DNA from 2 places in the Caballeronia sp. GAWG1-5s-s genome. Region 1 is predicted to be linked to the other one. Evidence: predicted binding sites of a transcription regulator. Region 1 holds the regulator's gene; the other holds the start of a gene.
What was found. The regulator LexA, encoded in region 1, represses DNA repair genes until DNA is damaged. The targets are predictions, from matches to a motif close to ACTGTATNNNNATACAGT.
Positions count from the first base shown of each region.

Region 2: a site for LexA is predicted at 13,144-13,161, ahead of imuA (translesion DNA synthesis-associated protein ImuA). Genes of this name have one in related genera too.

Region 1 is NZ_JALQDC010000004.1:200,367-216,070, reverse strand. Features, by position in the region: gene gcl (glyoxylate carboligase) at 1-553, shown strand, start outside; gene hyi (hydroxypyruvate isomerase) at 598-1,398, shown strand; gene NCR34_RS06890 (2-hydroxy-3-oxopropionate reductase) at 1,427-2,335, shown strand; gene NCR34_RS06885 (asparaginase) at 2,499-3,500, opposite strand; gene NCR34_RS06880 (CysB family HTH-type transcriptional regulator) at 3,534-4,460, opposite strand; gene NCR34_RS06875 (sulfate/molybdate ABC transporter ATP-binding protein) at 4,500-5,570, opposite strand; gene cysW (sulfate ABC transporter permease subunit CysW) at 5,586-6,488, opposite strand; gene cysT (sulfate ABC transporter permease subunit CysT) at 6,485-7,378, opposite strand; gene NCR34_RS06860 (sulfate ABC transporter substrate-binding protein) at 7,508-8,554, opposite strand; gene lexA (transcriptional repressor LexA) at 8,803-9,471, shown strand; gene NCR34_RS06850 (hypothetical protein) at 9,612-9,947, shown strand; gene NCR34_RS06845 (DUF2939 domain-containing protein) at 10,028-10,621, shown strand; gene NCR34_RS06840 (universal stress protein) at 10,645-11,154, opposite strand; gene nodI (nodulation factor ABC transporter ATP-binding protein NodI) at 11,451-12,404, shown strand; gene NCR34_RS06830 (ABC transporter permease) at 12,410-13,258, shown strand; gene gnd (phosphogluconate dehydrogenase (NAD(+)-dependent, decarboxylating)) at 13,313-14,317, opposite strand; gene tkt (transketolase) at 14,299-15,704, opposite strand, start outside.
Region 2 is NZ_JALQDC010000041.1:23,748-39,451, forward strand. Features, by position in the region: gene NCR34_RS26450 (LysR family transcriptional regulator) at 1-645, opposite strand, end outside; gene NCR34_RS26455 (SDR family oxidoreductase) at 767-1,498, shown strand; gene NCR34_RS26460 (MFS transporter) at 1,607-2,800, shown strand; gene NCR34_RS26465 (HAD-IA family hydrolase) at 2,847-3,707, shown strand; gene NCR34_RS26470 (hypothetical protein) at 4,358-4,759, shown strand; gene NCR34_RS26475 (hypothetical protein) at 4,979-5,275, shown strand; gene NCR34_RS26480 (3'-5' exoribonuclease) at 5,259-5,480, shown strand; gene NCR34_RS26485 (hypothetical protein) at 5,511-5,678, shown strand; gene NCR34_RS28280 (nucleotidyltransferase) at 5,879-6,025, shown strand; gene NCR34_RS26495 (hypothetical protein) at 6,210-6,761, shown strand; gene NCR34_RS26500 (hypothetical protein) at 6,758-6,946, shown strand; gene NCR34_RS26505 (hypothetical protein) at 6,962-7,165, shown strand; gene NCR34_RS26510 (hypothetical protein) at 7,181-7,366, shown strand; gene NCR34_RS26515 (error-prone DNA polymerase) at 7,826-10,987, opposite strand; gene NCR34_RS26520 (Y-family DNA polymerase) at 11,008-12,495, opposite strand; gene imuA (translesion DNA synthesis-associated protein ImuA) at 12,419-13,132, opposite strand; gene NCR34_RS28285 (hypothetical protein) at 13,416-13,760, shown strand; gene NCR34_RS26535 (SOS response-associated peptidase family protein) at 13,814-14,785, shown strand; gene NCR34_RS26540 (hypothetical protein) at 14,866-15,087, shown strand; gene ligD (DNA ligase D) at 15,120-15,704, opposite strand, start outside.

The DNA.
Region 1 (15,704 bases):
GGCGCGCAACTGGATCAACTGCGGTCAGGCCGGCCCGCTCGGCTGGACGATTCCCGCTGCGCTCGGCGTGCGCGCGGCGGACCCGCAGCGCAAGATCGTCGCGCTCTCGGGCGATTACGACTTCCAGTTCATGATCGAAGAACTCGCCGTCGGCGCGCAGTTCAAGCTGCCGTACGTGCATGTCGTCGTGAACAACTCGTACCTCGGTCTCATTCGACAGGCGCAGCGCGGCTTCGACATGGACTACTGCGTGCAACTCGCGTTCGACAACATCAACGCGCCGGAACTCGAAGGCTACGGCGTGGATCACGTCGCGGTCGCCGAAGGCCTCGGCTGCAAGGCGCTGCGCGTGTTCAAGCCGGAGGACATCGCCGGTGCGCTGAAGCAGGCACAGGCGCTTGCGGCCGAACATCAGGTGCCGGTCGTCGTGGAGATGATCCTTGAACGCGTGACCAACATCGCGATGGGCACCGAGATCGACGCGATCAACGAGTTCGAAGAGCTCGCCGAGAGCCGTGCCGACGCGCCCACCGCCGTCACGCCGCTCGACTGAAGCATCAACTGACGACCCACTGACCGACCATCAGGAAAAGAACAATGCCGAAATTCGCCGCGAATCTGACGATGCTCTTCAACGAAGTCCCGTTCCTCGACCGCTTTGCGGCGGCGGCGAACGCGGGCTTCGAGGCAGTCGAATTCCTGTTTCCGTATCCGTATTCGATCAGCGATCTCAAAGCGCGCGTGCGGGACAGCGGCTTGCAGATCGTCTTGCACAACCTGCCTGCCGGTAACTGGGAAGCAGGCGAGCGTGGGATTGCGTGTCTGCCGGATCGCATCGCCGAGTTTCGCGACGGCGTGCCGCGCGCGATCGAATACGCGAAGGCGCTGAACGTGCCGCAACTGAACTGCCTCGTCGGCATTCCGACGGCGGGCGTCTCGGCGCAACAGGCGCGCGAAACGATCATCGAGAACCTCCGTTTCGCCGCCGATGCGCTGAAGCAGGAAGGCATCCGTCTGCTCGTCGAGCCGTGCAATTCATACGATATTCCGGGCTTCGCGCTGAACCGTTCGCACGAGGGACTCGACGTGATTCGCGCGGTCGGCTCCGACAATCTCTTCCTGCAATACGACATCTATCACATGCAGCGCATGGAGGGCGAACTGGCCGCGACGATCAAGAAGAATCTGCCGTCGATCGCGCATATTCAGCTTGCCGACAACCCCGGCCGCAACGAACCCGGCACCGGCGAAATCAACTACGCGTTCCTGTTCGATCTGCTCGATTCGATCGGCTACGACGGCTGGATCGGCTGCGAATATAAGCCGCTCGCGGGCACGGAAGCCGGGCTCGGCTGGCTGCGCTCGATCGCGACGGACAAGGCGCGCGCCGCTGCCTGAACCACGACACAAAGGAGGAGCACACAGTATGGCAACGATCGGTTTCATTGGCCTCGGCATCATGGGCGCGCATATGGCGCGCAACCTCATCAAGGGCGGTCACGCGCTCGTCGTGAACGGCAAGTATCCGGTGCCCGACGATATCCGCGCGCAAACGAAAGTCGTCGCGGACTCGACGGCCGTTGCGCAGGCAAGCGAGATCGTCATCACGATGGTGCCCGACACGCCCGATGTCGCCAACGTCTTGTTCGCCGATGACGGCGTGGCCAACGGCTTGAGCCAGGGCAAGCTCGTGATCGACATGAGCTCGATCAACCCGCTCGACACGCAGGAGTTCGCGAAGAAGATCAACGCGCTCGGCTGCGATTACCTCGATGCGCCCGTGTCCGGCGGCGAAGTCGGCGCGCGCGAAGCGACGCTCACGATCATGGTGGGCGGCCCGGAGAAGTCGTTCAACATCGCGAAGCCGCTCTTCGAACTGATGGGCAAGAACATCTCGCTCATCGGAGACAACGGCGCGGGACAGACCTGCAAGGTGGCGAATCAGATCATCGTCGCGCTGAACATCGAAGCGGTCGCGGAGGCATTGCTTTTCGCGTCGCGCTCGGGCGCCGATCCGGAACGCGTGCGCAAGGCGCTCATGGGCGGGTTCGCATCGTCGCGCATTCTCGAAGTGCACGGCGAGCGCATGACGAAGCGCACGTTCAATCCCGGCTTCAGGATCGAACTGCATCAGAAGGACCTGAACCTCGCGCTCGACGGCGCGCGCAAGATGGGCCTCGCGCTGCCTCACACTGCGAGCGCGCAGCAGTTGTTCAGCGTGTGCGCAGCCAATGGCGGCAAAGCGTGGGATCACTCGGCGCTGGTGCGGGCGCTCGAGATCATGTCGAATTTCCAGGTGGCGGAAGAACCGCAGCAAGCGAAGGCTGCTGCGTAGGCTCGCGCCTGAACCGTGGGGCGTCCCGCGTATGGGCACGCGGGACAAATGCCGCTCTGGGCTGAGGGCGGCAAGTAAGGTCCGAGAGCGGCATCCGGCGGCGCGCCGGGTTAGCCTTGGTCGGTCAGACGGTTTGCCGTCGGGTGTCCGCGTCGGATTGCATTCAGTAGGTATCGAAGAGGCGTTGCAGCGCCGCGGCGTCCTTCATGCCGGCCGATAGCGCCAGCAGCAACAGCACGCGCGCCTTGTAGGGATTCAACGTGCCCGCGCTGACCGTGCCGAGCACATCGTCGCTGGCTGCGCCGTTGCGCATCACATGTCCCGAGCCGACGCGCGACGCCCGCACGACCGCGACGCCCGACTTCACCGCATCGCTCACGGCTTCTGCGATGCTCTCGTGCATCGAGCCGTTACCCGTCCCCGCGACGACGATTCCCTTCACGCCCGCCGCGACGAGCGCATCAATCGCCACGCGCGAGGCGCCCGCATAGCTCGCGACGATCTCGACCATCGGCCAGTTTTCCGGCACGGTGAATTCGCTTGCCGTCGTATGCGGCTTCGTCACCATACGCTGGAATTCCACGCGGCCGTCCTGCACGAAACCGAGCACGCCGGTTTCGGGCGAGCGAAAGGCATCGACGGCATACGTGCTCGTCTTCGTGACATCGCGGGCGCTGTGGATCTGGTTGTTGAACGCGACGAGCACGCCCTGCCCCGATGCTTGTTTCGACGCCGCGACCGTGACCGCGTTGAGCAGATTGAGCGGACCATCGGCGGATAGCGCGGTCGATGGCCGCATCGCAGCGGTCAGCACGACAGGCTTCGCAGTCTTCACGGTCAAGTGCAGCAAATACGCCGTTTCTTCGAGCGTGTCGGTGCCGTGCGTGATGACGATGCCGTCGATGTCGTCCTGCGCGGCGAGTTCATTGATGCGCGCGGCGAGCGTCGTCCATAGCGCAAGGCTCACGTCCTTGCTGTCGATGCTCGCGATCTGCTCGGCATGAATTCGCGCGACGGAAGCGAGCGCAGGCACGGCGTCGAGCAGCTTGTCGACGCCTACGACGCCTGCCTTATAACCGGCCGTGGACGCGGCATTGCCGGCCTGTCCGGCAATCGTGCCGCCCGTTGCAAGGACGGCGATGCGAGGGAGAGTCTGTGTGTTCATGCCGGCGATTGTAAATCAGCCGGCATGCGTGTTTCAGGCCGCTTCGCGCAGTTGCGCGGCGATCTGCGCTTCGTCGAGTTGCGGCGCGAACATTTCGATCAGCCGGTACGCATACGCGCGCAGGAACGCGCCCTTGCGCAAGCCCACGCGCGTGGTGCTCGCTTCGAACAAGTGCTGCGTATCGAGCGCGACGAGTTCGGTGTCGCGCTTGGCGTCATAGGCCATCGCCGCGACGATGCCGATGCCCATGCCGAGTTCCACATACGTCTTGATCACGTCCGCGTCGATGGCGGTGAGCACGATGTCGGGCATCGCGCCCGCGCTCGCGAACGCCTGGTCGACGTGTGAACGCCCCGTGAAATCCTGATCGTAGGTGACGATCGGATACTCCGCGATCTGCTCCAGCGTGATGTCTTTACGCCCGACGAGCGGATGGTCCTTCGGCACCACAACTGTGTGATGCCACGAATAGCACGGAAACGTGACGATGTCGGGATAGCGGTCGAGCGCTTCGGTCGAGATGCCGATATCCGCCTCGCCGTTCACGATCATCTGCGCGATCTGTTGCGGACTACCCTGCCGCAGCGCCAGATGCACCTTCGGGAATACTTCGGTGAACTGACGGATCACTTTCGGCAGCGCGTAGCGGGCTTGCGTGTGCGTCGTGGCGACCACGAGATGCCCGTTGTCCTGATCCGCGAACTGGCGCGCCACGCGCCGAAGGTTCTCCGCATCGAGCAGCATACGTTCGATCAGCTGATGCACCTGCTTGCCCGGCTCGGTCAGCCCCGTGAGCCGCTTGCCGCGCCGGATGAAGATATCGACGCCCAGTTCGTCTTCGAGATCCTTGATCTGCTTGGACACGCCCGATTGCGACGTGTACAGCACGTTCGCTACTTCCGTCAGATTCATGTTCTGACGCACGGCCTCGCGCACGAAGCGCAGTTGCTGGAAGTTCATGGTTCGCCTCTCTTGTCTTGCTGCCGTTTTATGGATGTCTCATTGCGCCGGAAAGACGCGCAGCGCGCGCGGCACGGCGCGCACGCCATCGCCGATATCGAGCTTCAGCGCGCGCCACGCTTCCCGATCCAGTTCCGCTTCGAGCACGCCGCCCGCGTCGCCTTCCAGTTCCACACGTACCGAGCCGCCGAGCGTCACCACGCGCCGCACGCCGACCACGATACCGTCGCGATGCGCGAGACCCGCGGCATCGTCGGCGCGGTACAACGCGAGGTCATGCGGCCGCACGTAAGCGAGCGCGCGTCCGCTGAAGTGCGCTTGCGCGGCGATGGCTTGCGCCGCGCCATCCGCGACGAAGCCGCCTGCATCGACATGACCCTGAAGGCGATTCGCCGCGCCGAGAAACTCATACACGAACGATGTCTGCGGATGATCGTACACATCCTGCGGGCTGCCGACCTGCTCCACGCGACCATGATTCATCACGACGATGCGATCCGCCACTTCGAGCGCCTCTTCCTGATCGTGCGTGACGAAGAGCGTGGAGATATGCAGATCGTCGTGCAGGCGGCGCAGCCAGCTTCGCAGTTCCTTGCGCACCTTCGCATCGAGCGCGCCGAACGGCTCGTCGAGCAGCAGCACTTTCGGTTCGACAGCGAGCGCGCGCGCAAGCGCAATGCGTTGCCGCTGCCCGCCCGAGAGCTCGGAAGGAAACCGCTGCGCGAGCCAGTCCAGTTGCACGAGCTTCAGCAATTCGTGCACTTTCTCGCGGATCACGGCTTCAGACGGACGCTCGCGGCGCGGCTTCACGCGCAGACCGAACGCGACGTTTTCGAACACCGTCATGTGCCGGAACAGCGCGTAATGCTGGAAGACGAAGCCCACTTGCCGGTCGCGCGCGCCCACTTGCGCGACGTCTTCGCCGTTGAGCACGACCTGGCCGGCATCGGCAAATTCGAGGCCTGCGATCACGCGCAGCAGCGTGGTCTTGCCGCATCCCGACGGCCCGAGTAGCGCGACGAGTTCGCCTGCGGGGAAGTCGAGCGTGACGTTGTCGAGCGCCGTGAAATCGCCGAAGCGCTTTTGCAGATTGCGAACGATGATGCTCATGATGTGTCCTTTGCCTTAATTCGTGGCGCCTGCATCGGCGAGCGATTGCGACATGCGGCGTTCCGCGACGAGCTTGAGCCCGAGCGTCACGAGCGCAAGCAACGCGAGCAGCGAGGCCACGGCGAACGCGGCCGAAAAGTTGTATTCGTTATAGAGGATCTCGACGTGCAGCGGCATCGTGTCGGTCTGTCCGCGAATGTGGCCCGATACCACCGAAACCGCGCCGAACTCGCCCATCGCGCGTGCATTGCAGAGAATCACGCCATACAGCAGGCCCCACTTCACGTTCGGCAGCGTCACGCGGCGAAAGATCTGCCAGCCCGAAGCGCCCAGCACATGCGCGGCTTCTTCCTCGTCGTTGCCTTGCGCTTGCATCAGCGGAATCAGTTCGCGCGCGACGAACGGGAACGTCACGAAGATGGTCGCGAGCACGATGCCCGGCACCGCGAAGATGATCTGCACGTCGTGCGCCGCGAGCCACGGACCGAACCAGCCTTGCGCGCCGAACATCAGCACGTAGATCAGGCCGGAAATCACGGGCGAAACCGAGAACGGCAAGTCGATGAGCGTGGTCAGCAGCGCCTTGCCGCGGAAGTCGAACTTCGCGATCGCCCACGATGCCGCGAGGCCGAACACGACGTTGAGCGGCACGGCAATCGCCGCCGTCGTCAACGTGAGCTTGATCGCAGACCACGCGTCCGGGTCTTTGAGCGACTCGAAGTAATAGTCGATGCCCTTCGCGAACGCTTGCGCGAACACCGCGACGAGCGGCACCACGAGGAAGAGCGCGAGGAACAGCAGCGCGGTGCCCGTGAGCAGCCAGCGCACCGCGCGCGGTTCGGTGACGGGATCGAGCGTGCGGGCATCGCGCGGCGCAGCGGTGTTCATCGCGATGGCTTTGGTGTCGGGCGTGCTCATGCGTGGCTCCCTTGCGCGGACGCGGCATGCGCGGCGTGCGCAGGGATCGCGCCCGTGCGGCTCGTGCGCCGTTGCAGGAACCATTGCAGCGTGTTGATGAGGAGCAGCATCAGGAACGACACGCACAGCATGACGACGGCGAGCGCCGTAGCGCCCGCATAGTCATACTGTTCGAGCTTCGTGATGATGAGAAGCGACGTGATTTCCGACTTCATCGGCACGTTGCCCGCGATGAAAATCACCGAGCCGTATTCGCCCAGCGCGCGCGCGAACGCCAGCGCGAAGCCCGTCAGCAGCGCCGGGAAAAGCGACGGCAACACGACGCGGCGAAACGTCAGCCAGCGCGTCGCGCCGAGGCACGCGGCGGCTTCTTCCTGCTCGCGCTCGAAGTCTTCGAGCACCGGCTGCACCGTGCGCACGACGAACGGCAAGCCGATGAACGTCAGCGCCACGAGCACGCCGAGCGGCGTGAACGCGACCTTGACGCCGAGCGGCGCGAGATACTGCCCGATCCAGCCGTTGCCCGCATACACGGCCGCGAGCGAGATGCCCGCGACGGAAGTCGGCAGCGCGAACGGCAAATCGACGATGGCATCCACGATGCGCTTCATCGGAAACGTGTAGCGCACGAGCACCCACGCGACCAGAAAGCCGAACACCGCGTTGATGAGCGCCCCGCCGAGCGCCGCGCCGAAGGTCAGCCGATACGACGCCAGCACGCGCGGCGATGTCACCGCGCGGACGAACTGCGCCCAGTCGAGCGTCGCCGTCTTCGCGAACGTGGCGGCGAGCGGTATCAACACCACGAGGCTCAGATACGCGAGCGTGATGCCGAGCGTCAGGCCGAAGCCCGGTAGCGCGCTCGGCTTGCGCAAAGTGAAAGTCGTCATCCTTGCTTTCGTCCTGTTCCAGTGCGCCGGGGAGCGCGTGTCATCGAATGCTTGTGTGACCGGCGGCGTCATGGCGCGCCGCTTCGGTTTGCTTACGTTTTGCGCTTACTGCGGCTGTTATTGCGGTTCTTATTGCGGCTGATAGATGGAATCGAACACGCCGCCATCCGCGAAATGCGTCTTCTGCGCCTTGGTCCAGCCGCCGAACGTGTCGTCGATGGTGTAGAGCTTGATCTTCGGGAACTGCTTCGTGAGGTCGGCCGGCACCTTGTCCGAGCGCGGACGATAGAAGTTGCGCGCGGCGATCTGCTGGCCTTCGTCGCTATACAGATACTTCAGATACGCCTCGGCGAGCTTGCGCGTGCCGTGCTTGTCGACGACCTTGTCGACCACCGCGACCGGCGGCTCGGCCAGAATGCTCACCGAAGGCACCACGATCTCGAACTTGTCCGGACCGAACTCCTTCAGCGACAGAAACGCCTCGTTCTCCCACGCGATCAGCACGTCGCCCTGGCCGCGCTGCACGAAGCTCGTCGTGGCGCCGCGCGCGCCGGAGTCGAGCACGCCCGCGTTCTTGTACAGCTTTGCGACGAAGTCCTTCGCGGTTTGCTCGTTGCCGCCCGGCTTGTGCTGCGCGTAGGCCCACGCGGCGAGATAGTTCCAGCGCGCCCCGCCCGACGTTTTCGGGTTCGGCGTGACGATGGAGACGCCCGGCTTCGTGAGATCGTCCCAGTCCTTGATGTGCTTCGGGTTGCCCTTGCGTACGAGGAACACGATCGTCGACGTGTACGGCGAGGCGTTATCCGGCAGCCGCTTCTGCCAGTCCGCGGCCACGAGTCCCTTGCCCGCGAGCGCATCGATGTCATAGGCGAGCGCGAGTGTGACGACATCCGCCTGCAGGCCGTCGATGACCGCGCGCGCCTGTCCGCCCGACCCGCCATGCGACTGCTTGAACGTGACGGTCTCGCCGGTTTCGGCTTTCCACTTCTTGGCGAATGCCTGATTGAAGTCCTGATAGAGCTCGCGCGTCGGGTCATACGACACATTCAGAAACGACGTCTGCGCGTGGCCTTGCGTGCTCGCCGCGACCATCGCGCCGATGCCCGCCGCCGTCAGCGCCAGCGCGGTCAGCGCTTTGCGTGCCCTGGTCCCCAATCCCGCTTTCGTGCTTTGCATTCCCCGTTCTCCGTCTTATCCAATTGACGGAATCAGTCTATCGGCGGGCCTATATGAACAGAAATAATCGTTTTTCAGTCTTTTATATCGAAAGCTGCTAAAGCGAGTCGCCGGCGGTCCCGCAGGGCCGAACGTCGGAGCGTGTTGCGGTTTCGAGCCGAACTTAAAGTAATGCTTGAAAAGCTCTGAATACTGTATAAAAATACAGTCATCTGTTGATCCATACAGTGCACGAGAGGCCCGAGCCAGTGACCAGAACCTCAAAACTTACCGCGCGTCAGCAGCAGGTCTTCGAACTGCTCCAGCGCGCAATCGAGCGCACCGGCTTTCCGCCGACCCGCGCGGAGATTGCCGCTGAGCTCGGCTTCAGCTCCGCGAACTCTGCGGAAGAGCATCTGCGGGCACTGGCGCGCAAGGGCGTCATCGAACTGGCGGCGGGGTCGTCGCGCGGCATCCGGCTGATTGGCGACGCAGGACGTTCAGAAGACGTGCCGCACCAGTTCACGTTGCCGCATGCGAGCATCATGCAGCTCTCGCTGCCGCTCGTGGGCCGTGTTGCAGCGGGCAGTCCCATCCTCGCGCAGGAGCATATCTCGCAGCATTACGCGTGCGATCCCGCGCTCTTCTCGAGCAAGCCCGACTATCTGCTGAAAGTGCGCGGCTTGTCGATGCGCGACGCCGGCATTCTGGACGGCGACCTGCTCGCCGTTCAGAAGCGCACCGAGGCGAAGGACGGACAAATCGTCGTTGCGCGGCTCGGCGACGACGTCACGGTCAAGCGTTGGAAGCGACGTCCCGACGGCGTCGAGCTCATCGCGGAGAACCCGGACTACGAGAACATTTTCGTGCGGTCCGGCAGCGGAGACTTCGCGCTGGAAGGCATTGCAGTGGGCCTGATCCGCTCGGGCGAGTTCTAGTCAGCGGCGGCAGCGCGCGTTCATGCGTCGCTGAGCGCCTCTTCACGCCACGCAAGACGCGGCGCGTTTCGAGTACATCAAGCACGGACGGCAGCCGCTCGCGGCATGCCGCGGTGCGTCCTATCGTCTGGAGAGTCATGATGGAACGTTTTGCCCGTTTGCTGCCCTTTCGCCAGTTCGGCCGTCTGCGTCATCTGCGTGCGTTGATTCCTTGCGGCACCGCGGCGCCTTCGCGGGCCGAAGCTGCGCCGGATCTCTTCTATTCCATGCCCGCACTGCCGTCTCGCCAGCCTGCGTTCGCGCGCGTGTCGCTCACGCAGACGGTTCACGCGGAGCCGCCGCGGAGCACGCCCGTGCGCGTGTACCGGAGCGAGTCGCGGTTGATCCTCGTCGGCAAGATCGGCGAAGTGTCGCGCATGATCGACCGCTGCATCGACGAAGAGCGCGCCGGTCTCACGGGCGGCACGGTGGCGTGAACTGGCGGCGAGTTGGGGAATTAGTCGTGCGTCGGCGCGGTCAATCCTGCATTGACCTCCGCTGAAGGCTTGGCCGTCGCATGTCCCGCACCGCTCGTTTCATTGTCGCCACGCTCGCCGCCGTATTGCTCGTCGCGGCGCTGGGCTTCGTCTATGCGTCGCCGTATATCGTGCTGGACCGCGTCAAGCGCGCGGCCGACGCGCGAGACGCCCAAACGGTCAACCAATACGTCGATTTCCCCGCGTTGCGCGCGAGCTTGAAGGATCAGATCGCCGCGCTGCTCACGCGGCGCATCGATGTGCAGAAGAGCGGCAACCCGCTCGCGATCATCGGCGCGATGATCGGCGCGGCGCTGGTCGGCCCGCTCGTGGATTCATACGCGACGCCGGACGGAGTCGCCGCGATCCTGAACGGCATACCGCCGCGCGGCAATCCCGGCGAACGTCCGCCCGCGGCCGGCCAGGCCGATGCAAATGCGTCGGCGCCGGCGAGCGTGTCCGTGAGCGCATCGAATCCGGCTCCGCAACCGCCGCAGACGACGGCCGGCTATCGCAGCATCAACACGTTCGTCGTGACGTACCAGCACGGCGCAGGCGACGCCCGCTATTCCGCCATATTTCACCGCAGCGGGCTGGTGTCATGGAAGCTCGTCGCCGTCAATCTCAACGGCTGACGTGCGCCGCCAGCCATCCACGCTCAGGCGCCCGCTTCGGCCTTCGCAGGCTTCGCGGCATACGCAGCGGCATCTTCCGCTTCCGCCGATTCGCCTGCCTGACAGACGGCAACCAGAATGCTGCACGACACGCGATCCAGCAAAGGCGTGTTGCCCGCGCCCATCCACCAACGAGCGAGCCCGCTCCGGCAGCGGTGCCCCACGACGACGAGATCGACCTTGAGGCTGTCGGCCAGCGCGGCGATTTCGTCGATCGGATGGCCGAACGCGAAATGCCCCTGCGCCGACAGGCCACGCTCGCGCAGCCACTCGACGCCTTCCTGCAAGATATCGCGCGCCGCGTCTTCGAAGCGCCCGCAGGCCATATCGGTCAGCAATCCGGCGCTCTGCGCGATGCTCGACCGCATGTCGACCACCGCGAGCACGTGCGTTTCCGCGTTGAGGTCGAGCGCGAGATTCGCGCCCTGTCGCAACGCCTTGCGGCCCTCTCTGGAACCGTCGTAGCACAGCAGAATCTTTCTATAGCTTGTCATGATGCCTCCCTGCCGCATCGCAGATTGACTGCGGCGTAACTTCATGATCCTGTGCCGCGCCGGACGTGGCAACGATGGAAAACGCTAACTTCACGCAGTAGCGCGCCGAACCCGCGCCACGTTGGACTCATGACTAGCTGGCCGCGTGCCAGATTGCGACGAAGCCCGTCGCACAAGGCTTCGCGGCTTTCGGCATGCACGCACGACTCTCCCGGCGCACCGCTTCTGCCCGCACAAGCGCCGCGCCGGTGCATTCGATTACACTAGCTCGCTGGACTTTCCCCGGCACAAAACGCATGACACAGCGCACCACGCGCGAGCACGCCCCGGAATCAGCCGGCGCGCCCGCCATCGATTTCAGCGAAGTCATAAAAAGCTACGGCGCGAAGAACGTCGTCGACGGCCTCTCGTTCGACGTGCGTCCCGGCGAATGCTTCGGCCTGCTCGGGCCGAACGGCGCGGGCAAGACGACAACGCTCAGGATGCTGCTCGGCATGACGTCGCCCGATCACGGAAATATTCGGCTCGTCGGCGAACCTGTGCCGTCGCGCGCGCGTTTCGCCCGCGAACGCGTCGGCGTCGTGCCGCAGTTCGATAATCTCGATCCCGACTTCAGCGTACGCGAGAACCTCGTCGTCTTCGGCCGCTACTTCGGCATCGCGGGCGCGCGCATGGACGCGCTCGTGCCGTCGCTGCTCGAATTCGCGCGGCTCGAAAACAAGGCGGATGCGCGCGTCGGCGAATTGTCCGGCGGCATGAAGCGGCGGCTGACCTTGGCGCGCGCCCTCGTCAACGATCCCGACGTGCTGATCATGGACGAACCGACCACCGGTCTCGACCCTCAGGCCCGCCATCTCATCTGGGAACGTCTGCGCTCGCTGCTGGCGCGCGGCAAGACCATGCTGCTCACGACGCATTTCATGGAAGAAGCCGAGCGCCTGTGCGACCGCGTTTGCGTGATCGAAGAAGGCCGGAAAATTGCCGAAGGCCGTCCGCGCGACCTGATCGCGTCGGTGATCGGCTCGGACGTGATCGAAATCTACGGCCCCGACCCGCAGGCGCTGGCCGCCGAACTGCAACCGCTCGTCGAGCGCATGGAAGTGAGCGGCGAGACGCTTTTTTGCTACGTCGACGATCCGCAAGCGGTCCACGCGCGCGTCAAGGGGCGCGAGGGCGTGCGTTATCTGCATCGTCCGGCGAATCTGGAAGATGTTTTCTTGCGCCTGACCGGGCGTGAAATGGTGGATTAATCGCGATGGAAACCTTCGATCAACCGCGCGTCGCCAGCAAAAAGCCGAGCGAGACGCACGCGCGCGACGCCGCGCCGCTCACCAACGCGCTGCCCGCCAACGCGACGCACTGGATGTCGGTCTGGCGGCGCAATTACCTCGTCTGGAAGAAACTCGCGGTCGCCTCGATGATCGGGAACCTCGCCGACCCGATGATCTATCTGTTCGGCCTCGGACTCGGTCTCGGCCTGATGGTCGGCCACGTCGAGGGCGTGTCGTATATCGCGTTTCTCGCCGCGGGCACGGTGGCCTCCAGCGTGATGATGTCCGCGAGCTTCGAGGCGATGTACTCCGGCTTCTCGCGCATGCACGTCCAGCGCACGTGGGAAGCGATCATGCACACGCCGCTCACGCTCGGCGATATCGTGCTCGGCGAAGTGGTGTGGGCCGCAAGCAAGTCGGTGCTCTCGGGCGTCGCGATCATGCTGGTCGCGGGCGCGCTCGGCTACGCGAATTTTCCGTCGATGCTGCTCGCGCTGCCGGTCATCGTGTTGACCGGGCTGGCGTTCGCGAGCACCGCGATGATCGTCACGGCCATCGCGCCGAGCTACGACTTCTTCATGTTCTATCAGACGCTCGCGCTCACGCCGATGCTGCTCCTGTCCGGCGTCTTCTTTCCGGTCGCGCAACTACCCGCGCTCGCGCAGCATGTGACGCAGGCGCTGCCGCTCGTTCACGCCGTCGAACTGATTCGCCCCGCGATGCTCGGCCGCCCGCTCGACGGTTTCGCGCTGCACGCAGGCGTGCTCGCCGCTTATGCCGTGCTGCCGTTCTTCGTCTGCGCGTGGCTCTTCCGCCGTCGCATGATGAAATGAAAAACGGCGATGGACCGTCGCGGTCCATCGCCGTCTAACCGGACGCTCAGCGCGTTACTTCGCCAGAAACTCCTTGTGGCCGCCGAAGCCGAAGCGCATCGCAGAGAGCATGCGCTCGGGGAACAGATCGGCGTCGCGCGAGCGGAAGCGCGTGTACAGCGCCGCCGAGAGCACCTGCGCGGGCACGGCTTCCTCGATGGCCGCCTCGATCGTCCAGCGCCCTTCGCCGCTGTCCGCCACGATGGTCGAAAAGTGTTCGAGCCCGCCGTCGCTCGCGAGCGCGCCCGCCGTCAGGTCCAGCAGCCACGACGACACCACGCTGCCGCGCCGCCACACTTCCGCGATATCCGCGAGGTCGAGCGAATAGCGCTCGTTCTCGGGAAGGTCCGTCGATTCCTTGTGCTTCAGAATGTGGAAGCCTTCCGCATACGCCTGCATCAGCCCGTACTCGATGCCGTTGTGCACCATCTTCACGAAGTGCCCCGACCCGACCGGCCCGCAATACATGTAGCCGTTCTCGACGCGCGGATCGCGTCCTTCGCGGCCCGGCGTCGCGGGAATGTCGCCGCGTCCCGGCGCGAGCGTCGCGAAGATCGGATCGAGCCGGCGCACGACGGCCTCGTCGCCGCCGATCATCATGCAGTAGCCGCGCTCCAGTCCCCAGATGCCGCCCGACGTGCCCACATCGACATAATGCACGCCCTGCTCCCTGAACTGCGCGGCGCGGCGAATGTCGTCCTTGTAGAAGCTGTTGCCGCCGTCGATCACTACATCGTCCGCTTGCAGGATCTTGTGCAGGTCCGAAAGCGTGTCCTCGGTGATCTTGCCGGCCGGCAGCATCAGCCAGATGACGCGCGGCGCGGCGAGCTTCGCGACGAGATCGCCGAGATCGTTCGCGCCGGTCGCGCCTTCGCTCGCGAGCGCGTCGGTGGCTTGCGGATTGTGGTCGTACACGACGCATTCGTGTCCGTCGCGCATCAGGCGGCGGCCGATGTTGCCGCCCATGCGCCCTAGCCCTACGATGCCGATCTGCATGTCGATCACTCCCCGGCGGCGGATTTGACGCGCTCGATCTGCTTTTTCGCCGCTTCGTAGACGCCTTCGAGCGTGAAGCCGAACTTCGTCTTCAGCGCCTTCAGCGGCGCGGACGCGCCGAACGTGTGCATCACGATGGTCGCGCCGAAGCGCCCCACGTAGCGGTCCCAGCCAAGCGTCGCGGCCTGCTCGACGGCCACGCGCGCATGCACGTCGGGCGGCAGCACCGAGTCCTTGTACGCGTCGTCCTGCTTCTCGAAGATGTCCCACGACGGCATCGACACGACACGCGCCGCGATCCCCTCGCTCGTGAGCTTCTCCCATGCCTCGACGCACAGCGACACTTCGCTGCCGGTCGCGAGCAGCAGCACTTCCGGCTTCTTGCCGCCATCGGCATCGGCGAGCACGTAGGCTCCGCGCCGCACGCCTTCAGCCGAGCCGAACTTCGTGCGGTCGAACGTCGGCAGCGGCTGGCGCGTGACGACGATGCACGACGGCTCCTTCGGGAACGACAGCGCCACGCGCCACGCCTCGCTCACTTCGTTCGCATCGGCCGGCCGCAGTGTGCAGAGTCCCGGCACGCCGCGCAGCGAAGCCAGTTGCTCGATCGGCTGATGCGTCGGGCCGTCCTCGCCCACGCCGATGGAATCGTGCGTGAACACATAGATGACCGGCACTTCCATGATCGCGGAGAGCCGGATCGGCGGCTTCATGTAGTCGCTGAAAATCAGGAACGTGGACGCGAACGGCCGCATGTTCGAGAGCGCGAGCCCGTTGGCGACGGAACCCATGCCGTGCTCGCGAATGCCGAAGTGCAGATTGCGCCCGGCGTAGTTGTCATGCTCGAAACTGCCCGCGCCTTCGAACTTGAGATTCGTCTTCGTCGATGGCGCGAGGTCCGCCGCGCCGCCGATCATCCACGGAATGCGCTTTGCGATGGCGTTGAGCACCTTGCCCGACGATTCGCGCGTCGCCATGCCCTTCGCGTCAGCCTCGAACGTCGGGATGTCGGCGTCCCAGTCATCGGGCAGCTTGGATTCGAGCATCTGCCAGAGCTGTTTCGCCAAATCCGGGTTCTGCTTCTCGTAGTCGTCGAAGCGTTGCTTCCACTGGGCATGCGCCGCCTTGCCGCGCGCGCCCATGCCTTCGGCGACGTGCTGCATGACGCCGTCGGGCACGAGGAACTGCGCGTCTTCCGGCCAGCCGTAGAACTTTTTCGCGAGCTTGATTTCCTCGTCGCCGAGCGCCTCGCCGTGCGCCGCCGCCGTGTCCTGCTTGTTCGGCGCGCCCCAGCCGATGATGCTCTTCACGACGATCAGCGTCGGCTTGTCGGTCGTCGCCTTCGCTTGCTTGAGCGCGGCTTCGAGCGCGTTGGCGTCGTTGGCGTCGTCGACGTGCAGCGTGTTCCAGT
Region 2 (15,704 bases), on a different contig from region 1:
CACCTTCGCCGCTTTTCGCCCGCTGATCAGCTGCCATTCCGTTTCGTTGTTGCGGGCGTTGATCAGCACGCAGGGATGCTGGCTCAGCTCGTCGGGCCTCGAGGGGAGGACATGGTTACGCCCATAGTCGGACGACGCGACGAGGTGCCGCACGCTTCGTCCCACGCGCTGTGCGACGAGGCTTGAGTCCTGCAATTCACCAAAACGGATAGCAACGTCGACGTTTTCGGCAATCAGATCGATGAACGCATTCGTGAAGTACAGGTCCACCCGGATCTGCGGATAGTTATTTAAAAATGCCGACAGGAAGGCATAAAACGGTTCCTGTTCGAGCATCACAGGACCGGAGATGCGTAGCACGCCCTCCGGTTTCTTCTGCGCCTGGGTGATCACGCGCTCGGCGTCATACAGATGACCTAGCGGCTCGCTGCATTGATCGAAGTAGGCGCGACCCTGTGACGTCAGGCTGAGCCTGCGCGTCGTGCGTTGCAACAACGTGACGCCAAGCCGTTCTTCGAGCGCGGTCACCTTGCGGCTAACGGTTGAGACAGGCATGCCGAGTGCCCGCGCGGCCCGGCTGAAGCTCTCGAACTGCGCTACGCGCACGAAAACGGCGATGTCGTTGAGGTCGGCGAGTGCGGTCATGGATGGCGTCGTGGGGATTTTTGCAGCCATGGAAAAGACATTCCACATATTTCAGTCTAATAAAAAATGCTGACCAGGACGAGACTTCTCTTCAAGCAGTTCAACTTCCTGGAGAGAAATCATGGCAAACAAAGTCGTCGTCGTTACGGGTGCTTCCAGCGGAATCGGTGAAGCCACCGCCAAACTTCTTGCCTCCAAAGGCGCCACTGTCGCGCTGGCCGCTCGGCGCATCGACAGGCTGCAACGCGTTGCCGCGGAAATCCTGGCGAAAGGCGGGCGAGTCTCGATCCACCAGGTGGACGTGACGGATCAGGAGCAGGTCAACCGCCTGATCAGCGACGTCGTATCGCAACATGGCCGCCTCGACGTCATGGTGAATAACGCTGGCCTGATGGCGATCGCGCCCCTGTCGCTGCGCAAGACCGACGAGTGGGACCGGATGATCGACATCAACATTAAGGGCCTCCTGTACGGAGTTGCTGCGGCGCTGCCGGTTTTCGAAAAACAGCAGTCGGGCCATTTCGTCAATATCGCGTCGGTCGTGGGCCTGAAGGTCTTCAGCCCCGGAGGCACGGTTTATTCGGGAACGAAGTTCGCGGTGCGCGCGATTTCTGAGGGTCTGCGTCACGAAGTGGGCGGCAACATCCGCACGACCGTCATATCGCCGGGTGCGATCGACACAGAACTGAAGTTCGGTTCGGGCCACGACGACAGCCGCAATTTTGTCGTCGACTTCTACAAGATGGCGATTCCCGCCGACGCGATCGCGCAAGCCATCGCTTACGCAATCGAGCAGCCCGGTTCGGTCGACGTCAACGAAATCGTGATTCGTCCCACCGTTCAGGACTTCTGAAGCGTGGCGCTGCGGTGGCTAAGCGCCGGCGGGCCAGAGAGGGATTCTGACCCGTTCGCGTGCCAGTCACCGCGAAGCCAGCCCAAAGCCTTCATCGAGGAGTTCATCATGCCCGCAGCCGTGTTTTCTCTCGCATTCGCCGCGTTCGCAATCGGAACGACGGAATTCGTCATCGTCGGCTTGTTGCCCGACATCGGAAGAGCGTTCGGCATCTCGGTGTCGACAGCCGGTTTGTTGGTGAGTTTCTACGCACTGGCCATTACGGTCGGCACGCCTGTGGTCTCGGCCATGACTGCGCGCTTGCCGCGCCGCGCATTGCTGCTTGCGCTGATGGCGTTCTTTACGCTGTGCAATCTGGCGGCCGGACTTTCGACAGACTTCCCAGCGCTGCTCGCGATCCGGATCGTGATGGCGGTCGCGCACGGCGTGTTCTTCGGCCTCGGTACAACCGTTGCCATGGCGCTGGTGCCGCCCGATAAGTCAGGCAGAGCTGTGGCGATCATGGTCAGCGGCCTGACGGTCGCGATGGTGACCGGCGTCCCTGGCGGAACGTGGCTCGGCGATCTGATGAGCTGGCGGCTGCCGTTCCTGGTGGTGGCTGCCATGGGCGCGCTGGCGACCATCGGTCTTTGGCGGCTTTTGCCCGCGTTTGCGGTCCAGCGCAGCGCCGGGACGGTTCTCTCGCAGCTCGCTTTGCTGAGGAGCCGGGCATTGATGCCGCTCTACGCGATCGCTGCGCTGGGCATGGGGGCGACGTTCGCGGTGTTCACTTACTTGTCGCCGCTATTAATTCATACCACGAGGTCCACAAGCGAAGGCGTAACCCTCGGGCTGATGGTATTCGGACTTGGCTCTGTAGTGGGGACGATCGGCGGAGGGCGTCTGTCCGACCGATATGGCCCGAAGGTCAGCATGAACATCGCGCTGGCCGGCATCGCGGCATCTGTTGCTGCCCTCTGGCTCACCGCACACCAGCCGGTGCTGGTGTTGGTCAACCTGTTCGTCTGGGGCGCGTTCGCCTTCGCCGTTCCTCCCGTGATGCAGGCTACTGTCGTGCTCGTGTCTCGGCGCGTGGCGCCGGACGCGGTCGGTACGGCGGCGGGGCTCAACGTCGCTGCGTTTAACCTCGGCATCTCTGGCGGGTCATTCATCGGCGGACTGACGCTGGCAGGCGTCAACGTCCTCACGACGGTGTACGCCGGCGTGGCTCTGGCGGCGGTCGGGCTCGTCGTCGTCGCGACATATCGATGGTCGGAGCGTACAGCGGCCATGCCTGCACGAGACGCACTAGCGCGGTGCTGAGCGTCAGACCAAATCGACGACACCGGACTATGCAACGAGAAACATTATGAATCTCTCGAAACCTCATGTACTGCAGCCCGGACGACGACGTTTCGTGCAGATCCTCGCATCGCTGCCGCTCGTTTCTGCCGCCTCACTCGCTCACGGGCTGTCACCCTCGCCGTCAGGAACTGAAATGACAACTGCACACGACACCATTCGACCCAAGGCCCTTGTCTTCGATATGCAAGGCACCGTCTTCAACTTCTACGATCCGATGTTGCATGAACTGGCCCGGCTTCCCGCTGTGGAGCCGCGGCTTCAGGACTGGTTAACTTTTCCGGGACGGTGGAGCGCTGCGGCACACGACGTTATCGTCGAGATCGCCGCGGGGCGCAAGGCATGGCAGCCCAACCGCGCCGTGTATGCCGGCGTGTTGCCTGCGTTGCTTTCGCGCTATCGAGGCGGCAATGCGCTTTCCCACGAGGACAAGACCCGCTTGCTCGACGTCTGGGCAGCGATGACACCGTGGAGCGATTCGCAGCCAGGACTGACAGCGCTGCGCAAGGCCTTCGTCGTTGCAACGCTGACCAATGCGTCGATGGCGGGAATGATCAACCTCGTCAAACGCGAAGGACTGCCCTTTGACGCGATCCTCACCGGCGAATTGGTGCACGCGTTCAAGCCTTATCTGCGTGTCTACCAGCTCGCGTCCGAGTATCTCGGCTTTGTGCCGGGCGAGATCATGCTGGTGTCTGCCCACAAGTGGGATCTGATGGCGGCCAAGCGGAGCGGCCTGCTCACAGCATTCGTTCCGCGTCCCTTTGAGAACGGTCCAGGGACGGAGGTCGACACCTTGCCGGAGCCATACATCGACCTTATCGCCTCCGACTTGCCACAACTCGCGTCGCTCCTGGATCGCGGTTAAACAGATCAGCCGGGCAACGATCACAAGCCTTGATACGCTAGTCACGCGGCCTACGGACGTCCGCTGTGGGTCGCCTTGCAGACATCGACCGGCGTTGGGCAGATGACGGCAACGGGTCGTGAAGGGAAATTCCCGGACTGCATGCAATGCCTATCGCCGGTATTTTTTCGACAGAACGCCAGCGGCGCTTCTCTGGTTGGTCAAAACCCTCTAGACGCTCCACGTTATTACTGGGCTTAAACATAGGATCAAACTGCATACGCAGATCTCCCGCGTCCAACTCTCGGACAAGACCGTACGCGTTCTTACTGGGCGCATGAAGCAGATCCGCGAGCTGCAGTGATTGCTGGGAAAAAAGACGGCGGAGGTGGTGGAAATCCTTCGGGAAGCAGTGGAGTGTGGTCGAGCAAAAATCGTCGACCGGCGCAAGATGCCCGCCGTCGAGACGATATGGCGCTTGTCGCTGGACTTCATGGGCTATTAGGCGGTGTGCCGACTGCGTGGTATAGCTCTGCGTGCCTGGCCGTCACTTTGCCGTAGCCGGCAGTACCCGACCCACGAAAAAGTAAGCAGTGAGCGCGAAAGCGACGCTCTTTGTCCCTATCGCCTAGTAAGCTCAGCACCCGGTGCAGCGAAAAAGGAAGGACCCGATGCGCATTATTTCGAGATTCCACGATCATTACGACGGTTCGTCTCGATGGGATGAAAGCGAATGCGTGTACAACCGCGAGTTTCGCGAAACGCAGTTTGCGCCGGGAGGCCTGCCGCAGCCCTGGGCGGAACTTGTTGACCACGAACTTTCGACGTTAGAGCGGCTTCCGCTATTGGGAGAGGCTGAGTCCTTGCGCTCGTTCTTCGTCATGGTCGCTGGCGACATCTACCCCGCCTTACAGATGCTCCAGTGGCGGCGTACGCTCAAAGGCGAATTAACAACTAGCTTAGAGTCGTTCTACGACGCCGGTAGCGCGCTGGCAGCGATTCGTGCACACCCGGATCCCGTCCTACGCGGTGGCCCAATGGCCATCTGGACAATTGTTTTGACCGGTCGTTGACGATCGTTTTGGCCGGTGGTGAGGAGTCGAAGGGCGGCGCAGTCGCCGTAGACGATGAGAACCGGCGGCGCCGGTTGATTGCGGCGGTGGCGAGCACGATAGACCCGAAGAGGATGGCATGTCTCCCCTGCCAGATGCAGTATTCGAACAAGCCGTGTACATCACCTCCACACGTAAGCTCAATCTTTAACTGACCGCTCTGGTTTGGAGGAAGGTGACATGCTTCAGGACGAACGGCGCGCGGCGCTGTCTGCGGTACCCGTAATCGAGCGCGCGGGCCGCGCGTATTACGTCCGTATGGCTGACATTCCGCCGCCGTGGGAGGCAGCGTTTCGCGCGGCGCTGCGCGGCTCGGCCTGCCCCGCGATCGACGGTGAAGGCGAATGCGCGTATGCGTGGGATTGGCACGACTGGCTGAACGGGAGCTTCCCGCGCCAACCGTTGAAAATATGCGCCCGGGAGGGCGTGATGGTAGACACAGATAAAGGGAGGTCCGCTCATGCGTCTTTTCGTTGATACCGAGTTCACTGATTTCATCGACTGCGATCTGATTTCGATTGCGCTCGTTGCCGAGGATGGCCGGGAATTCTATGGAGAGCGCTCCGACTACGACGATTCGACCTGTACTGCGTTCGTGCGCGAGGCAGTGATACCGCAACTCGGGCAGCATCCGGGTCGGGTCTTCACGCGCGATGGGTTGCGCGCCGATCTGCTCGCCTAGCTAGCGCTGTTCGACGGCGAGCAAGAGCGCATGCTGTGCTTCGACTATGCAGTCGGCGACGTGCCGGCTGGCTGGTTGGCCTGTCACATCGGCAAAGCGCTGCGCCCGGAACGCGCCGAAATGTACTTTCGCGAGCATGGCGGCCGGCATCACGCACTGCACGATGTGCGAGCAAATCGATACGCGATGCCGGATTGACCTACATGGCCCGGATTGATGCAGATACCGAATGGGCGGTCTGTTCGCCAATTTATGGCGTTCATCGCTGACCGTTACGATGCGGCTGGTGCAATCTTTTTAGAAGCGGTGCTCGCGGCACGCATCGTCCTGGTAGCGACGCGGACGTTGCGGTGCTGTTGCGAGGAGAACATCAGCGCTTTCTAGAGACGAAGCTCGATATGGCGGACGTTGCTTTGGATGTAATGCTGGATACCGGCATCCGCATTTCTCCGCTGCCAATCTGGGTCGATGAGTGGGAGCACCCCGAGAACTATTCGAATCCCGCTTTGCTCCGAAACATCGATCGTGAGGGCGTCCGGCTGTGAGCAATTCGAAATCGACCAAGGCTCTCATGGCGGGACCCAGCTAGACCATGAGAGGCGCTGCAGGCTCGACATTCTTCGCCCCACCTCCCCGACATCGCGACGGTTGACGCACGCCGCGCGAAATCGTGCTTTCGCCACGTCTGCGCGGCGCGTATCCTTGTATCAACGGGGCAAGGAGAGAGCGATGGACTTCGCCAAGATGATTGAATACATGCGGAGCGCGGAATTCAAAGAGCGCTTTGAAGCGGCCGTAGCGGCAGATGATCGCGACTTCGGGGATTGCGCCGAAGAGGTCGCTGACGAAACGCGCGAAGCCCTTGATGGCGTCGCGTTCAGGCCGCTCGATGAAGAACTCTCATCAGCGACAGCCGTTCTCAACGAGATCCGCGCTAGCGGTCGGCACCAAGCGCTTTGCACGGAGTTAGACGAAGTGTCGCGGTTCCTATCTGGTTCGCTTCAGGTATATGCGGCGACGATCGCAACGGCCACCGCGCTGCTGCTTGCAAAGACCGCGATGCCAGGCGAGGAAGCCAAGTTTCCGGCCGAAGTTCACAGGAAGTTCGCGCCAGTACGCGCATTACCTGTCTTGGTCGAATTGGCGTCTTGCCTGATCGACGGCGAGCTAGCTAGTCGCGACTCAATACGCGACCAAGCCATCATTGACGATGCGCTGTTCAGCCGGCGCATCCGCGCAATTCGGCAGGTTATCGATGGAATCGATGTGAGGCAGCTATGACGGAAGATGAGCGGATCATGAGTGAAGAGACTGCGAAATGCCCGTTAACGCAGGCAAAGCGGGCGCGGCAGAAGCGCAGCCGCGAACTGGTGGAAAGCGGGCAATGCACGCCCGAATCGATGTTTCTCATCGCGCCCGAGATCGCTCGCACGCTTGTTTTGACGCGGCGCACGGACGACTTTTGATCGAGGCAACGAACGATGACGGGAGACGAAGGCCGATCGATGACAGATGCCGAGGCAGAAGAGGCCGAGAAATGTCCTTTGATGCAGGCGAAGCGGGCAAGGCAGAACCAGAATCGTGATGATGTGCGGGCCGGACGCCGGACGCCGGAATCGATGACCTTCGATCCCGAAGAGGCGCGAAGAACTTTCGTTCTCAAACGGCGATCAGGGGACTACTGAGCCGAGCAACAAACGATGAAAAACGAAGACCATGCAATGACGGCCGCCGAGGCCGATCCGCTATTGCAAACAAAGCGCGAGCGGCAAAAACAGGATCGTGATGATGTGCGGAGCGGCCGACACACACAGGCATCGTTATTGTTCGATGCTGATGACGTTCGTAGAAATTGGGTGATCAAACGCCGATCGCAAAATTATTGAGCCCTTTCGTCAGATGCGGACGCGCCTAGTGTTGATGGCTGAGAGGCGCCAACGGGCCGGTCAATTTCACCCATTGGTCAACGCAGAATGCTGTCGTTCAGTGATGTTCTGGGTCAGGATGGTGGAGGACGGTGACGGTCCGTCGTCGCGCCAATGCATTACCGGTTCGCACCGTTGCTGTATCCCAAGGGAAGTCGGCGAAGCCGATTCCGACTTGATCGTTTTTTTCCCAGCGCTATGCAACTAATCGTCTCCGCCGCCATCCATCCAAGGATCGCTTCGCCATTAGTGCGCGACCAGAAGAAGACGTCGAGATCGCGGTGTTTGACGTGCCCGGCGGCGTCGCGGGCGAATTTTTAGATGACCGCTGTAATCTCTAGCCGCCGTAGACGTCCCACCGGGTCGATGGGCGACAATGGGTCGCCAAGCGCCGGTCGCGCACGCGCGAAGACCTACGCCTTAGCAGAAGTTCTTGCTAACCGCCGTCAGTCCACCAAGAAGATGCGACATGTCGACAAGTCGCTGTGCGACCAGGTGGCGGACTTCACCCTCGCATTGCCATGTGCCATACACCGCGAGCAATGACGCGCCCAACGCTTCACGCCGCTGCTTTTCAAGCAGGGAGGGCCACACAATGACGTTGATGTTGCCCGTCTCATCTTCCAGCGTCACGAACATGACGCCCTTCGCGGTGCCGGGCCGCTGCCGGACGGTCACGAGCCCGCATCCTCGCGCAAGACGCCCGTTCCGGTAGGTACGTAGCGTCGACGCCGGCACGAGCCGCTGTTCGAGCAGCACCGGCCGCAGCAGCGACAACGGATGACGCCCGAGCGTCAGGCCTGCGGAGTTGTAGTCGCTCACGATGTCTTGCGCTTCCGACGGTGCCCCCAGCGTCGGCGTTTCATCGTCGACGCGCGTATCGGCGAGCATGTCCTGGTCGGGCACCGCGGCAGCCGACTGCCATAGTGCTTCCCGACGATTGCCTGCAAGCGACTGCAAAGCATTGGCCGCGGCAAGGACCTGCAGGTCGCGGCGGTCGAGTTGTGCGCGTCGCGCGAGGTCGCTCACGCTTTCGAACGGCTTCACCGCTCTGGCCGTTTCGATTCGCTCGGCCGCGCCTTCTCGCATGCCCTTAAGCAACGACAACCCAAGCCTCACGACAGGCTTCTGCCGACCGGGGCGCTTTTCGAGCACCGAGTCCCACCCGCTGATGTTGACGTCGATCGGCGCCATCTCGACTCCGTGACGACGCGCATCCTGCACGAGCTGAGAGGGCGAATAAAAGCCCATCGGCTGCGAGTTGAGCATCGCGGCCAGAAAGGCGGCCGGCTCGTGACATTTTAGCCAGCTGCTCGCATAGACGAGCAGAGCGAAGCTCGCCGCATGACTTTCCGGAAAGCCATATTCGCCGAAGCCCTTGATTTGCTCGAAGATGGCTTCGGCAAAGGCTTTGTCGTAGCCGCGCTGCTGCATGCCGTTGACGATGCGGTCGTAATACTGCTGCAGGCCGCCCTTGCGCTTCCAGGCTGCCATCGCGCGCCGCAACTGGTCGGCTTCGCCCGGCGTGAAGCCGGCTGCGAGAATCGCGACCTGCATCACCTGTTCCTGGAAGATCGGCACGCCGAGCGTGCGTCCCAATGCAGTTTCCAGCGCCTCGCTTGGATACGTGACCGGCTCGAGCTTCTGCCGTCGCCGCAGGTAAGGATGGACGGCGCCGCCTTGAATCGGCCCCGGGCGCACGATGGCCACCTCGATCACGAGATCGTAGAACTCTCTTGGCTGCATGCGCGGCAGCATGCTCATCTGCGCACGCGACTCGATCTGGAAGACGCCGACCGTGTCCGCACGACAAATCATCTCGTAGGTGGCCGCGTCCTCCGCCGGAATGTCCTGCATCTCGAAGCGCTCGCCGCGTTGCTCCGAGACGATATCGAGCGTGCGTCGAATCGCCGACAACATGCCGAGCGCGAGCACGTCGATCTTCAACAATCCCAGTGCTTCGAGATCGTCCTTGTCCCACTGAATGGCGCTCCGATCCGGCATCGCCGCGTTTTCGACCGGCACAAGACGCGTGAGCTTGCCACGGCTAATCACAAAGCCGCCCGAGTGCTGCGATAGATGTCGCGGAAAATTCAGTATCTGCGCGGCAAGATTCGCCCACATGGCGATGAGCGGATTGGCCGGATCGAGCCCGGATTCTTCGAAGCGACGCAGCAGGTCTTGCGAGTGATCGAACCACTGGTGGCTCTTGGCGACCTTGTCGACGATCTGGGGATCGATGCCGAGCGCCTTGCCCGTCTCTCGCAGCGCGCCTCGCGGACGGTAGGTCGACACCGCCGCTGCAATGGCTGCGCGGTCCCGCCCGTACTTGCGGTAGATGTACTGGATGACCTCTTCCCGCCGCTGATGCTCGAAGTCGACGTCGATATCGGGCGGCTCGCCGCGCTCCTTGCTGATGAAGCGCTCAAACAGCATGTTGCCGCGCGAGGGATCCACCTCCGTGACGCCCAGGCAATAACAGACCGCGCTGTTCGCCGCCGACCCGCGCCCCTGACAAAGGATGTGCTGGCTGCGGGCAAAGCGCACGATGTCATAGACGGTCAGGAAGTACGCCTCGTAGCGCATCTCCCGGATCAGTTGCAGTTCGTGCTCGACTTGCTGCTGCACATTGTGCGGAATGCCGGCAGGGAAACGGCGGTGCGCGCCAATGTAGGTCTCTTGCCGGAGATACGCCTCATGTGTGTAGCCCTCGGGAACCAGCTCGTCCGGATACTCGTAACGCAATTCATCCAGCGAGAAGGTACAGCGCGCCAGTACCTTCAAGGTCTCGGCGAGCGCGTGCGGCGGGTAGAGATTGGCAAGCCGCAACCGCGAACGCAGATGCTGCTCCGCGTTGGGCGCGAGCTCGTAGCCGCATTCGGAGACAGGCTTGCCCAGGCGGATGGCGGTCATCGTGTCCTGCAGGGGCTTTCGTGAGCGCACGTGCATCACGACATTGCCGGTGGCCACGACAGGCACGTCGCTGCGCGAGGCGACGTATTCGACTACGCCGCGATGGATGTCATCCATCGCGCGCTGATGCAGCGTAAGCCCGACCCACGCACGAGCGGGGAACGTCTGGCGCAACCAATCGAGTTGCGCGGCGAGCGCTTCTTCCTTCGCCGGAAAGTCCGGCACCAGAATCGCCAGGCAGTCGGGCATGCCTTTCAAATGCGCGTACTCCGGGTCAGGCCGCGCGAGATCGTCGGGCGTAAGGAGATAGCTGCCTTTGGCCGCCCGCATGCGGGCCAGCGTAATCAACTCGCACAGGTTGCCGTAGCCCTCGCGGTTCTGTGCGAGCAGGATGAGACCGAAGGCGGGCCGCTTCTCTGCGCCATGACTTGCATGAACCAGGCGAAAGTACGAGCCGATGATCAGCGGGAGCTTCTCTTCCTTGGCCTGCACATGCGCGCGCACGACGCCCGCGACCGAGCACTCGTCGGTGACGGCCAGTCCCGCGTATCCGAGTTGTGACGCACGCAGCACGAGCTCTTCACCGTGCGAGGCGCCATGCAGAAACGAGAAGTTGGTGAACGCGAAAAGCTCAGCGTAGTCGGGCAGGGCCGACGAGGGAAAGTCCACAATGCCACCTGCTTATCCGCTTATCCAAAGAGCCCGTGAAGAAACCAGCGCGTTTCTTCACTCGTGACGCTCGGCCGCTCACGGTAGATCCAATAGCAGCTTTTATCGTCTGCTTCGGCGACGAAATAGTCGCGCGTGACGAGCGCCCCGTCATGCCAGCCGGCTTCGATCCGCTCGCCGGTCGAAACGAGCTTGAGCGGCGAGCCATAGAACGGGCGATGGTTCTTGACCATCAAGCGCAGGGGCACATGCAGCAGCCAGGTCGGTCGCGGAAGATCATCGGGCGCGGACACGGTTTTGGGGCGGCCATTCGGCCCGTTCTTCGAACCGTTCTGGACCGGCACCCACTGGTTGGCGTGCTCGGGACGATGGTCAGGCGCAGGCGCTGGCCGCAAGACGTTCTCGGCGCCCAGGCGGGCGGCCAATAGTTCAAGCAGCCGGTTATGGTCCTGCGCCGATCCGCCGGGCTCCGGAAAGAGCGTATCGCTGGGCGGCTCGGCCGCCTGCACGTCGGCGGCAGTCAGGCGCACGGCGATGACCGCGGCTTGCAATTCCGTGCGTCCGAGCCGTTCCTTAAGAAGACGAACCAGATGCTCTTCGTGCCAGGTTGGCTCGGCCAGCGCAAGATCGATGAGCGTCGGCTCGATGGCCTGTCGTCCGCGCTCGTGCTCCAGCGTGACGGTCGCGTGCGTGAGCGCGAGTTGCTGGGCGGCGAGCCACCCGCACAATTGCACGACGAGCCGCCGCGCCGAGAAAAGGATGGCTTCGGCGTGCTCGACGCGGTCGGGCAACTCGACGCGCGCGCTGAAAGTCGGTGGCAATTCAAGCCACTCGTGTAGTTCGGGAGCCAGCCCATAGGCCCGGTCAAGGGAATCGAGTAGGTCCACGCCACACCTCTTCTTCAGACCTGCTCGAGGCAGGCGTTGGATATCGCTCAGCACACGGCAGCCGAGCCCGTTGAACCAGTCGGCGAAGCGGCGCAGCTCCGGCACGACCATGAAGGGCAAGCCGCCTAGCTGACGTTCGAGCGACTGCACCTTCAGCACGCGCCGGCGGCCGGCCTTGGCAAGCAGCCAGGCGCCGCGTCCCGTGGGGGCGACGCTCATACCCGCCGTCACGCCAATCGCACTGACGACTTCCCGGATTTCCTTGCATACACGCAGGATGCCGCCAAAGAGGCGCAGGCTCGCGGTGACTTCCACGACGATGGTCTCTTCTTCGCACACGGCCACCTGCGGCGAGAAGCGCAGCAGCGCAATCGCAACGTCGCGCTGCATGTCTTGCTCGCGTTCCGCGCTGCGGTCAAACATGAGCGCATCAGGCGCGAGCGTCACAACTCCGCCACGCTTCATCCCGACTCGCACACCCGCGTCTCTGGCTACCGCATCGAGCACGATGACCTTGTCGCGCTCGAGCACCACGCGCCCGTGCTCAGACGGAGGCGACCACCTCGGTCGAAATACCTCCAGCGAAAGCCGGGGCAAGTGAATGGCGACGAACACGGCCATAGGAACTCAGCAGGATCGGCGACGGTTGTAGGGTGACGGACAGTTGCTCAGTCTGGGCGGGACCGCGTCGTTTAATGATGTCGACCGCGATCCCGCCCTCTGCCGGCCTCACACCGAGACGTAGCGTCGCCGGTGACGCGTCCTGGGCGCTGGCAAGCGGTCGCACCAGGACCAGCAACGTCTCGGTCGCTTGGGCCACCAGATGCAAGCGTCGCAGTGCCTCCGAGCGGATGTGCTGTTGCCAGAGGAGCAGCGCGCCGCAGGTGCCGGCCTGCAATACGCGCTCGGCGCACCACAAGGCGTCGGCGGCCTTCGACGCACGCAGCCACATCAGCTTGTCCACCGGCACACCGAGATAAGAGAACGCCAGCGCATTGGGCACATGGGGCGCCTGCAGCAGCACGACAGGCCGCTGACTCAGACGGGTGAGTGCCGGGCGCATCAAGCGCATTTCGCCGATCCCGGGTTGCTGGACTAACAGCTCCACGAGCGCACCGAGTGGCCAGCCGCCGCCGGGAAGTTCCGCCGACAAAGCTGCGTAGCCGGTGTCGACGGTTTTTCCGTAGGCGCGCGCGAGCTGCGAGCCGCGCCACAGCGCGGGGTGGATGGACTCGACGTGTTTGGGCAGGGCGGCCATTTTGCATAAGTACTGTATGGATGTACAGTACTTTACATCGAAAACGGCAACATGGCATTGCGCCCTTTTTGTGGCCGCGAGACGGCAGGGTGGCTATCCTCTAGCTCATTGCGGTGAGGGGCCGCGCATCGTCGGTGTGGTATCCCCGACAGAGTCCCGGGCCGTGCCCGCCGGTGGAAGCGAGCGACCCCCGTTGATTCCGGCGCATGTGTCCGCAGTTGCTGGTGACGACGGGTGCGTCCGATGTGGACCACAATGAATTAAAGGATGAGAGACTCGACGTATGTCTGAACCGGATAACCACGAAGTATCGGAAGCTAGGGCGGAACTGCTGTGCTTTCTAGTCGCAACTGTCGCGGCCTCGTATTCGCTGACGCACGAGTGGCGAGTCGACCACGTGGTGGAAAGTTGCCGAATCTGGCTTCGACGCAATCAGCTTCACATGGACTGGCTTGAACGTGTGCGTCTCGGACAATTGGCGCTCAAGATCGCGAGGCGAGACCTAAAAGGCGCCGGCATTGCGGTGCGGCAGTCGAATGTCCAGGCGCTCTTCACGGGCGACATGCAACTCAACTATTCCTGCACCGTCATCAAGAAGATGCTGGCGTTGTGCAAAGAGGCTCTGTGAAGGGCCGGCCGGCCTGAACCAATACCGCGAACATTGAACGAGGAACTTCCCGCATGTGCTACTCCGCGCAGATCCAGGCCGACTATCGTCGCTATGTGAAGATGTTCGGCGCACAGATGGACATCCGCGAGTTCGCGCGCCTCTTCTGGGAGCGCGCGGAGGGCAGCAAGGCCAGAATTCCTAAAGCGGTGGAAGATGCGTTCCGTGAGCCCGCGACCGACGACGAGCGTCAGATCAAGGCGTTCATCGACCGGTACAACACGGAACAGACGACGAAGCTGGAGCAGGAGGTCTTCAAGCAGCGCACCCGACTCGCAGATGCGGAGCGCACATTGCAGACGAAGACCACTAAGGCAGCAACCGAGAGCAAGCGCATCGCGACCGACAAGATCGAAGCTGCGTTGCGTCGCCTGGCAGATATCAACCGCATTGAGCAAGAGCCGCGTGATTCACGCATCTTCCCCGGCTACTACGCGCCCGTCCTCGTGGTCGAAGATGGGCAGTACGTGGTCAAGCCGATGCGCTACCAGTGTCGCATTGCAGGTAAGCCCGCGAACTATGACATCAAGTACCCGGGCACGTACAACGCGCGGCGCGACAGTCTCGACAAGTTCTGGAAGCCGTGCTTCGGCTACACGCACGGCTTGCTGCTGGTCGACGTCTTCTATGAGAACGTCACGCGCGCGAAGTGTGAGAACACCTTGTTTGAGAAGCACGACGGACCGCAGGCGCCGGGCGAGAACGTCGTCCTGGAGTTTCGACCCGATAACGGCCAACTGCTGATGGTCGCCTGCCTGTGGTCGAAGTGGACGGCGCCGGGTCAGCCGGATCTTTTGTCGTTTGCTGCGATTACGGACGAGCCGCCTGCTGAAGTCGAAGCCGCCGGTCACGACCGCTGCATCGTGCCGATCAAGCAGGAGAACGTGGACGCTTGGCTGAATCCCCAAGCCTCCAATCTTGCCGCGCTTGATGCGATTCTGGAAGATCGCGACCGACCGTACTACGAGCACCGGCTAGCAGCATAAATCGCCGCAAGCGGGCGATACGTGCATCCCTCGGAACACCTCTTGCTCGTCCATCGTTATTCTTTACTGAGGAGGCAGCGATGGCAGGCGACAATTCGTATAAGCCCGGTGAAATCGTCAAGGTGTCGGGCATTTACTCCGTGGTCCATGAAGATGGGAAGGATACGTTCGAAGTCACGTGTGTCGAAGGCGAGCACTTTCCTCCGACGCGCAGCGGCAAGGGTGCCCACTATGAACTGAAGTACGGCGCTACCCACTCGCACAAGCACAGCGACTTGAAGGGCACCGAGGCGCGTAGCTAATGTCAGAGCCGCTGAGTGAGACTGCGACCCGTCTAGCGCTTTAGGCCGACTGCCCGGCGCATCGCGGCGGTAATGCCTTGCCGCGTGCGCCAGTAGCCTTCCCAGGGGTCTGCTGCGAGCGTGCGTTGCCGATGTATGGCTTGCGCCATTGTCCACTGGTCGCCGCTCTTGACGTCGTTCAACTCATCCCATGAGATCGGCATCGACACGGCCATGCCGGGGCGAGCCCGCACTGAGAATGCGGCGACCGTGCTGGCGCTTCGCCCGTTGCGCAAATAGTCGATAAAGATCTTGCCGACGCGATTCTTCGGGCCCAGCACCGCTGAAAAGCGTTGCGGTACCACGCGGGTCATGTGCTGCGCCACCGCCTGTGAGAAGAGCTTAACCTCATCCCATCGTTGTCGGCGGGTGAGCGGCACGACGATGTGAAAGCCTTTGCCGCCGCTCGTCTTGGCGAATGAGCGCAAACCCAGCTCATCCAGTACCACCTTGACGAGCGAGGCGGCTTCGAGCATCGCCGACCACGGCAAAGCTGGGTCGGGATCCAGATCAAAAATGACACGGTCAGGATGTTCGAGATCGGGCGCCACGCCATTCCATGACTGAATCTCCACGAC